One region of the Kocuria gwangalliensis genome, then DNA from elsewhere that is predicted to be linked to it. Evidence: riboswitches for the same ligand, from Rfam matches in the RefSeq annotation. Region 1 holds a riboswitch; each other region holds the start of a gene.
The links. A riboswitch is a leader RNA that binds a small molecule or an ion and turns the genes downstream of it on or off. The one in region 1 is predicted to bind S-adenosylmethionine.
Positions count from the first base shown of each region.

Region 2: another riboswitch for S-adenosylmethionine. It lies ahead of ABEA06_RS05095 (acyl-CoA dehydrogenase family protein); the one in region 1 lies ahead of ABEA06_RS06185 (MetQ/NlpA family ABC transporter substrate-binding protein).
Region 3: another riboswitch for S-adenosylmethionine. It lies ahead of ABEA06_RS07005 (bifunctional o-acetylhomoserine/o-acetylserine sulfhydrylase); the one in region 1 lies ahead of ABEA06_RS06185 (MetQ/NlpA family ABC transporter substrate-binding protein).
Region 4: another riboswitch for S-adenosylmethionine. It lies ahead of ABEA06_RS12845 (cobalamin-independent methionine synthase II family protein); the one in region 1 lies ahead of ABEA06_RS06185 (MetQ/NlpA family ABC transporter substrate-binding protein).

Region 1 is NZ_BAABLN010000013.1:75,310-78,700, reverse strand. Features, by position in the region: gene ABEA06_RS06195 (GlsB/YeaQ/YmgE family stress response membrane protein) at 1-35, shown strand, start outside; gene dxr (1-deoxy-D-xylulose-5-phosphate reductoisomerase) at 147-1,430, shown strand; SAM riboswitch class IV at 1,463-1,577, shown strand; gene ABEA06_RS06185 (MetQ/NlpA family ABC transporter substrate-binding protein) at 1,681-2,568, shown strand; gene ABEA06_RS06180 (methionine ABC transporter ATP-binding protein) at 2,565-3,391, shown strand, end outside.
Region 2 is NZ_BAABLN010000010.1:6,308-9,698, reverse strand. Features, by position in the region: gene ABEA06_RS14550 (GNAT family N-acetyltransferase) at 1-491, opposite strand, end outside; gene ABEA06_RS05095 (acyl-CoA dehydrogenase family protein) at 649-1,932, opposite strand; SAM riboswitch class I at 2,035-2,126, opposite strand; gene ABEA06_RS05090 (M18 family aminopeptidase) at 2,179-3,391, opposite strand, start outside.
Region 3 is NZ_BAABLN010000014.1:159,788-163,178, reverse strand. Features, by position in the region: gene metX (homoserine O-acetyltransferase MetX) at 1-400, opposite strand, end outside; gene ABEA06_RS07005 (bifunctional o-acetylhomoserine/o-acetylserine sulfhydrylase) at 397-1,791, opposite strand; SAM riboswitch class IV at 1,870-1,988, opposite strand; gene ABEA06_RS07000 (VOC family protein) at 2,104-2,742, shown strand; gene ABEA06_RS06995 (CPBP family intramembrane glutamic endopeptidase) at 2,811-3,391, opposite strand, start outside.
Region 4 is NZ_BAABLN010000035.1:53,007-56,397, reverse strand. Features, by position in the region: gene ABEA06_RS12850 (hypothetical protein) at 1-148, opposite strand, end outside; gene ABEA06_RS12845 (cobalamin-independent methionine synthase II family protein) at 361-1,572, opposite strand; SAM riboswitch class I at 1,586-1,676, opposite strand; partial or broken gene ABEA06_RS12840 (SDR family NAD(P)-dependent oxidoreductase) at 1,770-2,265, shown strand; gene ABEA06_RS12835 (M23 family metallopeptidase) at 2,232-2,885, opposite strand; gene ABEA06_RS12830 (acetyl-CoA C-acetyltransferase) at 3,353-3,391, shown strand, end outside.

The DNA.
Region 1 (3,391 bases):
GTGCAGTGACCGGCCGCAAGGGCGCTCGTCGCTGATCCACGGCATCACTGAACAAGGGCGTCACCTCCGGGTGGCGCCCTTGTTGTATGTGCTGAGCTCCTCCGATCCACGAGATACTGGTGACCATGTCTGACGCACCCCTGACCATGACCCCCGAACTCGACAGCGCCACTGGCAAGCAGCCCCGGCGCGTGGTCATTCTGGGTTCCACGGGCTCCATCGGTACGCAAGCGCTCGACGTCGTCGCCTCCGCGCGTGGCCTGCGGCGACCGGGCGAGGACGACGCCGCCGCGGGGCACCCGCCGCTGTCGGTCACGGCCTTGGCCGCCGGAACGTCCAACCTGCCGGTGCTGGCGGAGCAGGCCGTGCGAGAACGTGTGGCCGCGGTTGGAACCAGTGGCACGGCCGACCACGCCCGGCAACTGAAAGAACTCATTGCCCAACGAGCCTCGGGGGAGGGCCTGACAGGCTTCACCCCCGAGATCTTCCACGGACCCGAGGCCGCAACGCGCGTGGCGGAACACTCGGACTGTGATGTTGTTCTCAACGGCATCACCGGGTCCATCGGACTGGCTCCCACGCTCGCCGCATTACACGCGGGGACGCCCGTGGCGCTGGCCAACAAGGAGTCCCTCATCGCGGGCGGCCCGCTGGTTAAACAGGCCGCGGCCGCCACCGGCCTGGAGACCCCGCTGATCCCGGTGGATTCCGAGCACTCGGCTCTGGCGCAGGCGCTGCGGGGAGGCCGTTCGAGCGAAGTCGACCGATTGATCCTCACCGCCTCCGGCGGACCCTTCCGAGGCATGTCCCGGGATCAACTCACCACGGTCACGCCCCAGCAGGCGTTGAAACACCCCACGTGGGACATGGGGGTGATGGTCACGACCAATTCGGCCACCATGGTCAACAAGGCGCTTGAGGTCCTGGAAGCATCCCTGTTGTTCGACGTTGTCCTGGACCGGATAGACGTGACCGTGCACCCACAGTCCGTGGTGCATTCCATGGTCCAGTTCGTGGACGGTTCCACCCTGGCCCAGGTATCACCGCCGGACATGCGACTGCCCATTGCCTTAGGTCTGGGGTGGCCGCACAGAATTACCGGCGCGGCGGCGTCGTGCGATTGGACGCAAGCGGCGCACTGGACCTTCGAGCCGCTGGACACCGAGGCATTCCCCGCCATCGAGCTGATGAAGCATGCCGGGACGCTGGGCGGCACCTGGCCGGCCGTGTTCAACGCGGCCAATGAGCAGGCCGTGTACGCCTTCCACCGGGGTGAGGTGAACTTCACGACCATCGTGGACATCGTTGCGGTGGTCGTGAATGAACACGAGGGCGACACGACCCCGCGGCTCGAGGACGTCCTGGGCGCCGAGGGCTGGGCCAGGAACCGGGCGGATCAGTTTATTGCGCAGCGTTTCAGCGCACGCTGATCACCGCCGGCCCCATGTTAGGCTTGGCCGCGGATGACGAGATCCGGCGTCCAGCTCTGGCTGGCCGGACGGCAACCCTCTCCCGTAGCGGGGTGCCCCAGATGACCATCCGGCCGCGGTTAACGTAGCTCCCGGCAAGTGCGGATTTGCGAATCACCCAGCACGAGCCCTGCGAATGCGGTGTGTCCTCGAACGCACCGCTTTCCGATGTTAATCGCCCAGAACATTCCACTCCTCGGAAAGGCACATCGTGCGATCTCACCGCTTGATCCCCCTTGCGCTGGCCACCACCCTCGGCCTCACCCTGACCGCGTGCGGCGGCGGAGACTCCGAATCCTCGGATCCCGCTGCGGACGGCACCATCACCATTGGCATCGTCGGGTCCGAACCCGCGCACGACGCCCTCAAGGAAGTCGCTGCGGAGAACGACATCACCGTGGAATACGTGGACTTCAGTGATTACAACCAGCCGAACCCCGCCACCAAGAGCGGCGACGTGGACATGAACTGGTTCCAGCACACCGCCTACCTCGCGGATTACAACAACAACTCCGGGGACACCATCACCCCGGTCGGATCCACCGCGATCTACCCGCTGGGCATGTACTCCAGCAAGTACGACTCCCTGGACCAGATCAAGGACGGCGACGAGGTCGCCATCCCCAACGACTCCATCAACCTGGGCCGCGCGTTGAACCTGTTGAAGCAAGAGGGCCTGGTGGAATTCACCAAGGACACGATCGCTCCGACCGAGGGCGACATCGACGCCGAGAAGTCGAAGGTCTCCGTTCGCCCGGTGTCCGCCGAGCAGACCGTTCTGTCGATGGATTCCGTGGCCGCTTCCGTGATCAACAACGACTTCCTGGGCCGCGCCAACATTGATCCGAAGTCCGCTCTGGCCTCGGATGATCCCACGCAGGACAGCGCCAAGGTCTTCGACAACCTGTTCGCCGCCACCGAGGCCAACGCGGACAACGAGACCCTCAAGAAGGTCGCGAGCTTCTACTACGACCCGAAGGTGCTGAAGGCCGAGGACGAGGAGAGCAAGGGCACCGCTGTTCCCACCGAGATCGACCAGCAGGAACTCAAGGACCTCCTGAAGCGATACCAGGAAGACCTGAAGGAACAAACCCAGTGATTGTCGAGTCCAGTGAGCGTACCCTGGTGCGCTTCCGGGATGTGAGCAAGGTTTACACGGGCGGGTCCAAGCGTGCTCCTCGCGTGGTCAACGCCGTGGACACAGTGACCCTGGATATCACCAAGGGCGAGATCTTTGCCGTGATCGGGTACTCCGGTGCCGGCAAGTCCACGTTGGTTCGCCTGATCAACGGCCTGGAGCCCATCAGCTCCGGATCGTTGGAGGTGGCGGGCAGTCGGGTGGACGGCAAGTCGGAGACTCAGCTGGCCCCGATCCGGCGCAAGATCGGCATGATCTTCCAACAGTTCAACCTGTTCAACTCGCGCACCGTGGCGGGCAACATCGAATACCCGCTCAAACGCGCCGGTTGGAAGCCCGAGGAACGCAACCAACGGGTCACCGAACTGCTGGCCTTCGTGGGGCTCACGGACCGGGCCAAGAACTACCCGGAACAACTGTCGGGCGGCCAGAAGCAGCGCGTGGGTATCGCACGCGCCTTGGCGTCCAACCCGGAACTGCTGCTCGCGGACGAATCCACCTCTGCGCTGGACCCGGAGACCACCCAGGAGGTGCTCGGTCTGCTCAGGCGGGTGAACCGTGAGCTGGGGATCACCATTGTGCTCATCACCCATGAAATGGACGTGGTCCGTTCCATTGCGGACCGCGTGGCGGTGATGGACAGTGGCCGCGTGGTGGAGGTGGGTACCACCTCGGACGTCTTCGCGTATCCGCAGGCGGAGACCACTCGGAAGTTCGTGTCCTCGGTGATGCGCACCGTTCCCCGGGAGGACGAGATCGCCAAGGTTCGCCAGGAGCACCCGGG
Region 2 (3,391 bases), on a different contig from region 1:
ACGCCGCCCCGGTGACCTTTCGCGCGAAAGGTGACCGGGGCGGCGTCGTCGTCGGTGGGAGCGCACAGCTCAGGGGCCGCTGGAACCCTGCCGCGCACCTGATGCCCCGTTAGAACCCTTCTGGGCTCACCCAAGGGCCCCAACGACACATGAGGTGTACACGACCTCGTTTTTCCGTAGCCGCGCCCCCACCACCGGGAGCCGATCACCCAGGCGAGATCCGCGGACCGTTGAGTTCGCCGGATCGTGGCCTGCACATACCCGATGGCTTGCGTGGTGGCCACTGATCCCACGATCCAGTTACGCCATTCTTCGGCTCCGTCCGGTGAGGCTCCCCCGATCTGGTGCGCGTACCGTGCGGTGAGTTCGTCAAGCGTGGGTGACTCGCCACCCGTGAACTCGTAGAGTGCCGGGTCACCGAGTACCTCGACCATTTCTGAGGCGTGATCGACGCGCAGCGGTTCCAACGTTATGCAAGCGGCACATCTCATGGCTCGTGAGAACCTCTCTTTGCAGGTGGTGCGTCGTTGGGGCCCTTGTGGCCCGCGCCCAGGGTTCTAACCACGCAGGAGATGGGTGCGAAGGCCCGGGCGGTACCTGTGATGCGTTCGCGGCACTGCCGAGAGTGCGCCAAAGGCCTAACAGCGTTCAGCCCTGTTTCGTTGTGGGTTCGCCGGACGGGTTGACCTCACCAATGGCGTTGAGGCCGAACATCGGGGTGCCGTTGACGCGGTGGTCGCCCACGATCCGCGCCTTGTACATGGTGGGATTGTGGGTGGCCACCGTGCGCGCGTTGCGCCAAAAGCGGTCCAGGGACTTGGATTTACCCACGGCGGAGGCGCCGAGCAGATCAAAGATCCCGTCGGTGACGTCGCGCACCAGGTCCGGGACAACCACCTGCGCGTGCGCCACCGGCACCTCGCACGCGTTGGTCAACTCCTGAGGGTTCTCGAGCAGGGGATCGCCGCCGAGAACGCCGATGGCGGCGTCGAGCTCGCGGGCCGCCTGAAGAACGATTGCCCGCGCGGCGCCAGCCTTGGCGCTGAGCTCACCCACGCGCTGCAGGATCTGCGGGTCCTCACGCGCGACCGATCCCGTGCCGGTGTTGAAGCCGCGGGTGCGTGAACGCACCAGGTGAACACCCTCGTCGATCGCGGCCCTGGCAATGCCGGCCTCGACAGCGAGCAGCACGAGCTGGAACACGGCGGTCTCCTGGGTTGCCCGGCCGTCTCGATTGCGCACATGGGACGCCGGAACCTTGACCGCGCGGAAGTGGCTGGTGCCCGTTCCGGTGAGTTGCTGGCCGAAGCCGTCCCAGTCATCGACCAGTTCGATGCCGTCCCACGAGCTCTTCACCAGCGCGTGCGAGCGCTCCTCGTGACCGGGGATCTGGGCGGTGACCTGGATCCAGTCGGAGAAAATGGAACCGGTGGAGTAGTACTTGGTGCCGTTGAGTTCCCACTCGCCGTCGCCGGTCCGGGTGAGTGTGGTGGCGGCGGTGCCCAGGGCTGCACCGGAACGCTCGGTCGCGGCATTACCCACGGTTTCACCGGCGGCAATACGCGGGAACCAGACCTCGGACTCGTCGGAGCCCAGGCTCGCAATGAATCCCAGGTGTGAGCGGTACACGTGCGCCACGTTGGAGTCGGCGGCGGCCAGGGCGATCAGCAACTCGGCAACCTGCTCCAGGGTGGCACCGTAGCCGCCCCGCGGGCGCGGGACCGTGAGCGCGCCGAAGCGCCGCTCATTGAGCCACGCGAACTGCTCGAACGGGAGGATCCGCCGTTGTTCGCGCTCCACGGCCCCGCCGGCAATGCGCTCGAACACCGGTTGAAACACGTCGAAAAGGTCGCGGGTGCTCAGCGGCTCCGCGGCGTGCGGTTGATGTTTGGTGGTGGCCAACTGTTCTGTGGTTCGGGTGTCGGTGCTCATGTTCTCGGTGGTCCCTCGCGTTCTGTCGCGATGCTCCGCACCATCGACCGGGAGCAGCCCGGCGCACGGGCGTGAGCGTGCGAACCGCAGGAGCCGAAAAGCTGTCCATCGGTCGTGGCGGAAGCACCGTCCCGGTATCCGGGTGGTTGCTGCGGCGTTAACGAGCCACGTCTCTCGGCCGCTCTTGATGGCGTTACGGGTTCAGGTCATCACGGGCTCGGAGTGACTGTCAACACGCGTGACGCTCTATGACCGCCAGAACGCCCCGGTCACCCGGGACAGCGCATGCAGGTCATCCACGTGGGCGAGTTCGCGGGCGGAGTGCATCGAGAGCAGTCCCACGCCCACGTCCAGCGTGCGCATGCCCAGCCGGGTGGCCGTGATGGGTCCGATGGTGGAACCGCACGGCACGTTGTTGTTGGAGACGAACTCCTGGTAACTGATTCCGGCGCGCTCGCACGCGTCCGCCCACAGCCCCGCGCCCACGGCGTCGGTGGTGTACCGCTGATTGGCGTTGATCTTGAGCAGCGGCCCGGCACCGGGCTCCGGAGTGTTCACGGGGTCGTGGTGCCCCCGGTAATTGGGGTGCACCAGGTGCCCGGCGTCCGCGGACAGGCACACCGATGCGGACAGGGAGCGCCGATAATCGTCCTGCGATTCGCCCCGGGCCGCACTGATCCGGACCAGGACGTCCTCCAGGAACGGACCGGCCGCGCCCGAGCGCGTGGCGGAACCGACCTCCTCGTGGTCGAACGCGGCCAGCATCGAGATCTGCGACGCGGACTCGAGGTCATCCGCGTGCTCGACCAGTGCGTGCAACCCGGCGTACACGGAGGACAGGTTGTCCAACCGCCCACTCGCGAGCAGCTGCCGCCGCTGCCCGATCAGCTCCGGTTTTTGGGTGTCCGCGAGCACCACGTCGAAGCCCACAATGCGCTCCGGAGTCACCGACGCCTCGACCATGTCCGCGAGCAACCCCAACACATCAGCGTCCTGAACCGACCCGGTCCCCCAGATGGGCTGCACGTGCTGCTGCTTGTCGAGCGTGAGACCCTCGTTGGCTGAGCGATCCAAATGGATGGCAAGTTGTGGAATGCGCGCAATGGCCTCGGTCGAGCACAGGTGCTGTGAGAGTTCACCGTTCTCACCGCGCACCACGAGCCGCCCGGCCAGGCGCAGGTCACGGTCCAGCCACGAGTTCAACAACACCCCGCCGTAAACCTCCACCCCGGCCTGGTACCAGCCGTGGGACACCGTGGTGGGTTTGGGCTTGAGCTTGAACCCGGGTGAATCCGTGTGGGCGCCCAGGATCCGGTAGCCGGTGCCCGCGCGAAGATCGCGCGGGGCCACCCAGGCGATCAGAGCGCCGTCGCGAATCGTGAAGTGCCGCCCGGCGACGTCGCTCCACGCCTCGGTTTCGTTCAGTTGCGTGAATCCCGCCCCGCGCAGCAGACCCGCC
Region 3 (3,391 bases), on a different contig from region 1:
CCGGGTCCACCTCGGGTGGGGCCTGGGTCCCCGGGCCGGTGCTGCCGTAGCAGCCGCCCAGAATGTTGGCGCACACCACGAAGTACTTATCCGTGTCAATGGCCGCCCCGGGCCCCACCAGGCCGTCCCACCAGCCGCCCGCCTCGGCGGCCACACGTTCCACCTCGGGTGCGTGATCGCGAGATTGTCCCCGTGCCACGTGGGAATCCCCGGTCAGGGCGTGCTCGATGAGCACTGCGTTGGACGCGTCCTCGTTGAGCCGCCCCCATGTTTCGTAGGCCAGACGCGCACGAGGGAGGCGGTAGCCGGACTCCAAGGTCAAGGGACCCACGTTGATGTAACCCACCACGCCGTCCTCGCGGACGAGTGAGTCGGTGGTTCCGCCTCCCACGATGGTCACGCCTGTGTTCCTCCCTCTCCGGATTCGGCCGACGACGACGCCCCCGCGCCGCCCAGCGCGGCCACGGCCTCGAATCCGGACTCCAGGTCCGCGAGGATGTCGTTGATGTTCTCCAGACCCACGGACAACCGGACGAACCCGGGTTCGATGCCGGTGGCCCGCTGTTCGTCGTCGGTCAGCTGTGAGTGGGTGGTGGACGCCGGGTGGATCACCAGGGAGCGAGCATCGCCGATGTTGGCCACGTTGGAATGCAGTGTCAGGGCGTCCACGAAGGCAGTTCCAGCCTCGCGACCGCCGTCGAGCACGAAACCGAGCACGGAACCGGCACCCTTGGGCGCGTACTTCTCAGCGCGCTCGTGCCACGGCGAGGACGCGAGTCCGGCGTAGGAGACCGCGCGAACGTCGTCGCGCGCTTCGAGCCACTCGGCCACCTTCTGGGCGTTGGCCACGTGGCGGTCCATGCGCAGGGACAACGTCTCAATGCCCTGCTCGATGAGGAACGCGTTGAACGGGGAGATCGAGGAGCCCAGGTCGCGCAGCAACTGCACGCGCGCCTTGAGGACGAAGGACAGGTTCACCCCGAAAATACCGTCCTTGCCGAGCGCCTGGGCGTACACCAGGCCGTTGTAGGACTCGTCCGGTTCGTTGAAGGCCGGGAAACGCTGCGGGTCCCGCCCGAAGTCGAAGTTGCCGGCGTCCACGATCATGCCGCCGATGGAGGTGCCGTGCCCGCCCATGAATTTGGTGGCGGAATGAACCACGATGTCCGCGCCCCATTCAATGGGCCGAATCAAGTACGGCGTGGCAATCGTGTTGTCCACGATCAGCGGCACACCCGACTCATGGGCCACCGCGGCGACCGCCTCGATGTCCAGCACGTCATTGCGAGGATTGGGAATGGTTTCCCCGAAGAACGCGACCGTGTTGGGTTTGACCGCGGCGCGCCACGCCTCGGGATCGTCAGGGTCGGACACGAACGTGGTCTCCACGCCCATCTTGGGCAGGGTGTGACGCAGCAGGTTGTAGGTGCCGCCGTACATGGACGGGCTGGCCACCACGTGGGTTCCGGCGCCGCCCAGGTTGAGGATCGCAAAGGTGGACGCCGCTTGACCCGAGCTGAGCATGAGCGCGCCCACGCCGCCCTCCAGAGAAGCCACGCGGTTCTCCACCACTTCGGTCGTGGGGTTGGTCAGGCGCGTGTAAATGGGGCCCAGTTCGGCCAGGGCAAAGCGCATGGCCGCGGTTTCCGCATCTGGGAACACGTACGAGGTGGTCTGGTGGATGGGTAGTGCCCGCGATCCCGTGGTGGGATCGGGTTCCTGCCCCGCGTGGATTTGACGGGTTTCGAAAGCCCAGCCCTGGGGCTGGGACGGGGTGGCTGCGGGACTCATACCGCACTCCCTTTCTCGGGATCAGGGGCCCGGTGAACGATCCGCAGCACGGTGCCCGTGCAGCGATCGGGCACCTGTGACCCGCGCTTGCCGGCATCGGATTGTTCCGATGCGGCCCGGTCCTCACCCAGGGCACCCCACCGCGGAGGGAGGGTTGCCGGTCAGCTAGCTGGGGCTTGTCGCTGACTCTCGTGACCTGCTCTTCATTGTCCGGAGCCGGTACCTCGAACGTCAAGCTGAGTTACCCGCATCACACGGACATGTTTCACGCCCCGATTTGGCGACCATCCCGCGCGGTGCCACCATGACAGCATGAAACTGGATCATGTCTCATTCGCAGCTCAATCCGATGGTCTCGAAGCCACCACGGAACGGATTGCCGATCAGCTAGGGATCGAGCCGGTCAAGGGCGGAATCCACCCGCGCTTCGGGACTCGGAACATGATCCTGCCGCTCACCGACCACCAGTACGTGGAGGTCGTCGAGGTGCTGGAGCACCCCGCCGCGGAGAAGGCCCCGTTCGGTCAGGCCGTGCGCGCCCGCTCCGCAGCCGGCGGCGGTTGGCTCGGTTGGGTGGTCGAGGTCGCGGACCTGGCCCCCTTCGAGGACAAGCTCGGCCGCCCCTCCGTTCCCGGTGCCCGGCTCTTCCCGGACGGCCGCCAGTTGGAGTGGCACCAGATCGGGGTCAAGGGTCTGATCGCCGACCCACAGTTGCCGTTCATGATCCGCTTTGATTCCGAGCCCGACATGCACCCTTCCCAGGCGCAGATCACGGACGTCCGGTTGGCCGGCATGGAGATCGCCGGTTCTCCCGAGCGCGTCACCGAATGGCTGGGCGGCCCCGTCGAGAACGTCCTGGCCGCCTTGGACGTCACCTGGTGCTCACCCAACGGCACACCCGGTGTCATGGAGGTTTCTTTCGCCACCCCGGACGGCCTGGTCACCATCTGAATTTTCCCGCCGACGCCGCTGCCGCACCCTGCTACGCGACAGGGGCGCGGCAGCGGCGTCGTCCTTTGTCAACGCGCGAGCAGTTGCGGGAGCAGGAAACCGGTGATGTCGAGCAGCGCATGGGCAATCAGCAAGGGCGCGAGGCGACCGTAGCGGCGGTACACCCACACGAACACCAGACCCATGATCAGGTTGCCCAGCGCGGGGCCAAAGCCTTGGTAGAGGTGATAGCTGGCGCGGAAGAGGGACGTGAGTACCGCGATCGTGACCCAGGACCAGCCGATGCGCCGCAACCGATCGCACAGGAACGCGACCACGATGATTTCCTCGACCACACTGTGACGCAGCGCGGACAGGATCAGCACGGGCACCGTCCACCAGTGCTCGTTCAGAGCCGAGGTGGTGATGGCGGCCGTGACCCCCAGCGCCCTGCCTGTCTGGTAGAGGACCAGGGTTCCCACGCCCATGGCCAGGAACAACCCGACGCCCCAGACCGCGTCCCGCCACGGGCGGCGACCGTCCACGCCGATCCGCCGCAGCACCACTGCGATACCCGGTAACGAACCGGCCAGAAGGTAGAGGGCGAGCAACACGGGGACCAGAGCGAAACCGATGCTCGCAAGTTGCCGAAGCAGATCAATGGCCGGAA
Region 4 (3,391 bases), on a different contig from region 1:
CCGTCACGGTGAGCGCCTCGACCGGATGCGTGAGTGCGCTGCCTGACGGCCCCAGGAACGGGTTCAGTCCGTAGGGCTGGGTGAGCCTGGCGCCGCCCAGCTCCGAGGTGGGCCGGTGATACTTCCAGGCCAGGTGGGGCGTAATCATGGCGCTATTCAACTGTGGGCAACACATCCGGCAGCGGATCGAGACTCAGGGCGCGAGCGGCTTTCATGACCGCGACTGTAAGCGGTCACGCAATCCGGCGGCTCGGGTTATTCACAGGCTGCCGGGCCGGCCGTCTTTGAGGCCCAGTGGGCGCGGTGCAGGCGGCGCGAGCGGCGTCGTCGGCGAACCGACGACGTCGCTCGCGAACCCCGCTAGAACAAGCGCTCGGTCGCGAGGCGCGCGCCTTCGACCAGGGACTCGAGCTTGGCCAGCGCGATCGAGGGGTGGAGGCGACCGCCCAGGCCGCAGTCGGTGGAGGCGACGACATTTTCGCGACCCACCACGGACGCGTACTGCTCGATGCGGTCGGCCACGAGTTCAGGGTGCTCGACCACGTTGGTCGAGTGGGAGACGAAGCCGGGGTAAACCACCTTGCCCTCGGGGAGCGAGTGGTCCTTCCAGACCTTCCACTCGTGACCGTGGCGGGGGCTGGACGCCTCGAAACTGTAGCCGCCGGCGTTGATCGTGAGCATGAGGTCCACCAGGTACTTGAACTCGAGGTCCGTGGTGTGCGGGCCGTGCCACGAACCCCAGCACAGGTGGAAGCGGATCTGGTCCTCGGGCAGGTCGCGCAGGGCGTAGTTGAGGGCGTCCACGCGGACCTTGGTGAAGGCCAGGTAGTCCTCCACGGTGGGTTCGGGGTTGATCTGGTCCCAGGACTCGGCGATGGAGGGATCGTCGATCTGGACGGTCAGTCCGGCGTCGACAATGGCCTTGTACTCCTCGCGCATCGCGTCCGCGCAGGCGTACACGAGCTCTTCATCGGTCGAGTAGTACTCGTTGCGCACGCGCGCGCACGAACCCGGGGACAGGGCGGCCACGAAACCCTGCTGGGCTCCGGTCTCGGCCATCGCGTCCTTAAGGCGGCGGATGTCACCGACCACGGCGTCCTGCCCGGTGTAAGTCAGCGGGCCCGTGATCTTGGGCTGGGCCACGGAGGCGCGGTGAGCCAGAACGCCCGCGGTGGGGTCTTCGTACGCGTCGCGGAAGCGAGCGCGGTCGCGGCGGTCCGGGAAGCTCGTCAGCACGATGTTGCCGGGGGAGGAGCGCTTGACCTCGGCATCCTTCCAGCGGTCCTCGTTGGTGGGGGTCAGCCCGCCCAAGCGTGAGAACGAGTAATTCCACCACGCGCCGTAATCCACGGAGGAGGACATGGTGTGGCCGTATTCGCCGTCGTTGACAATGTCCAGGCCGATTTCACGCTGCTTGCGGACGATGTCGATCACGCCCGTGTCCAGCGCAGCGTCCAACTCCTGCGCGGTGGCCTCCCCTTCCTGGAAGCGCCCATTGGCCTCCAGCAGATCGGGGGTGCGGGGCAGCGATCCCACGTGGGTGGTCTGAATGTGGTCGGTGTTCTGAGGCATGAACTAGCAGTCCTTTCCATCGGTCCTGGCGGTAGCACCGTGGGCTGAATCCCGGGTTGCTGCGACGTCGACGAGCCAGATCTCTCGGCCGCTCTGGATGGTTACCCACTCATCAAACATCATGGGTGGGTGGTCGGGCCAATTGTGGCGCGCGTAATGTGCGGGACGTAGGTCACCCACTACTGAGGAGCCGGGGCATGTCGGAGAGCACTCTCACGGGCAAAAAGGCCCTGGTCGCCGGCGGCGCGAGTGGCATTGGCGCCGCAGCGGTCCGCGCTCTCGCCCAGCGCGGTGCCCATGTGATCGTGGCTGACATCGATCCCGCCGACTTCCACCGGATCCTCACGCTCATGCTCGAGTCCCCGTTCCTGCTGATCCGCGCCGTGCTGCCCCACATGTACGAGCGGGAATGGGGCCGAATCATCAACGTATCCTCGGTCCACGGTCTGCCCGCCTCGGCGTTCAAATCCGCGTATGTCGCCGCGAAGCACGGCGTGGAGGGGCTGTCCAAGGCCGTGGCCTTGGAGGGTGACCAGCAACTGCGTGAACCCCAGTTACGTGCGGACTCCGCTGGTCGACAAACGAATCAAGGACCAGGTCGCAACGCACGGGATCCCCGAAGAGGAAGTGGTCAAGAAGATCATGCTCACCGGCGCCGCCTACACGATGGACGGCGGTTGGACGGCGTCCTGATCGGAGTGATGAGGTCGGCAGTCAATGATCTGCCCGTTCCGGGGTAGGCCACCGGGGAATGACAGAGGTAGGCCAACGGCACGCTCGAACTCCAGGGAGTCAACCGCTTGCACGTGCACGTGGGGCTCGGTGCTGTTGCCAGAATTTCCGAACTCAGCCACCTGGGCCCCGATCTGAATGTCTTGACCGAGACGCACCCTGACGCTCCCCCATCGTAGATGGCACAGGGCAACGTAACGGCCGCTTCGTGATTCCTGAATCACCACGTAGTTGCCTGCCAAGGTGCCCCACCCGGCGGCAGCGCGGCGAGCCTGGGTGAGCGCGTAACCCATGGAGGACAAGCCGCGGTAGGCCGCGTGATCCTCGGCGTGGTCGTCCGACAGCACCACCGTGCCAGTCACAGGGGAGATGACCGGTTGCCCGAAGCCGATGAAGTTCTCTGGTGCCTCCGGGCGCCACAATGATCCGGCCGAGAAGCGGGCCGAGCGATTCTCTCGATCCACCGGTACGAAATCGATGGCAAATGCCGTGCCGAACAGGTCGGTTCCATGACTCGGTACTCGGTTCGCGGGGCTGTTCTGGACCAGGCAGCGCCCGTGGAACGGATAGTCGAGTTCCATGGCATTTATTCTTCCGCGCTCGACTTCTCATGGGAATAGGCGACGACGCCGCTCGCGCACCCCGGCATGTGCGGCGGCTCGGGGCGTGCAGCGCCGGCACACCATTTCGTCAGGGGTTACGGCAAAGTAGCTGGCCCTACTGTGCAGTAAGTTCCCCCCCCAAATGGTCTGAGCCCGTAAGCTTCCACGACGATGCCGCTCCTCCCGGGGCCCGTGAGGGCGATCGTCACGGTGGGCGAAGCAGGTTGTGATTTCCGGATTGTGGGGAGCTGAGCTCCGATTGGCCTGTTCTCGTTGACCAGTGTGTAGGCGTTTTCTAGTCTGAGGTGGAGATCACGCACGACGATTGGTGCTGCCCATCCTGGCCCCGGCGTGACCGAAACAGAAATAGCAGTGAAGACCGAAGCGAAGTACCGGGTTGAGCTGTTGAACGTCGCCCCGAATTCCGTTTCCGTACAGGAGGACACATGACCGAGAACGCCAATGATGTTGTGATCGTCAATGGG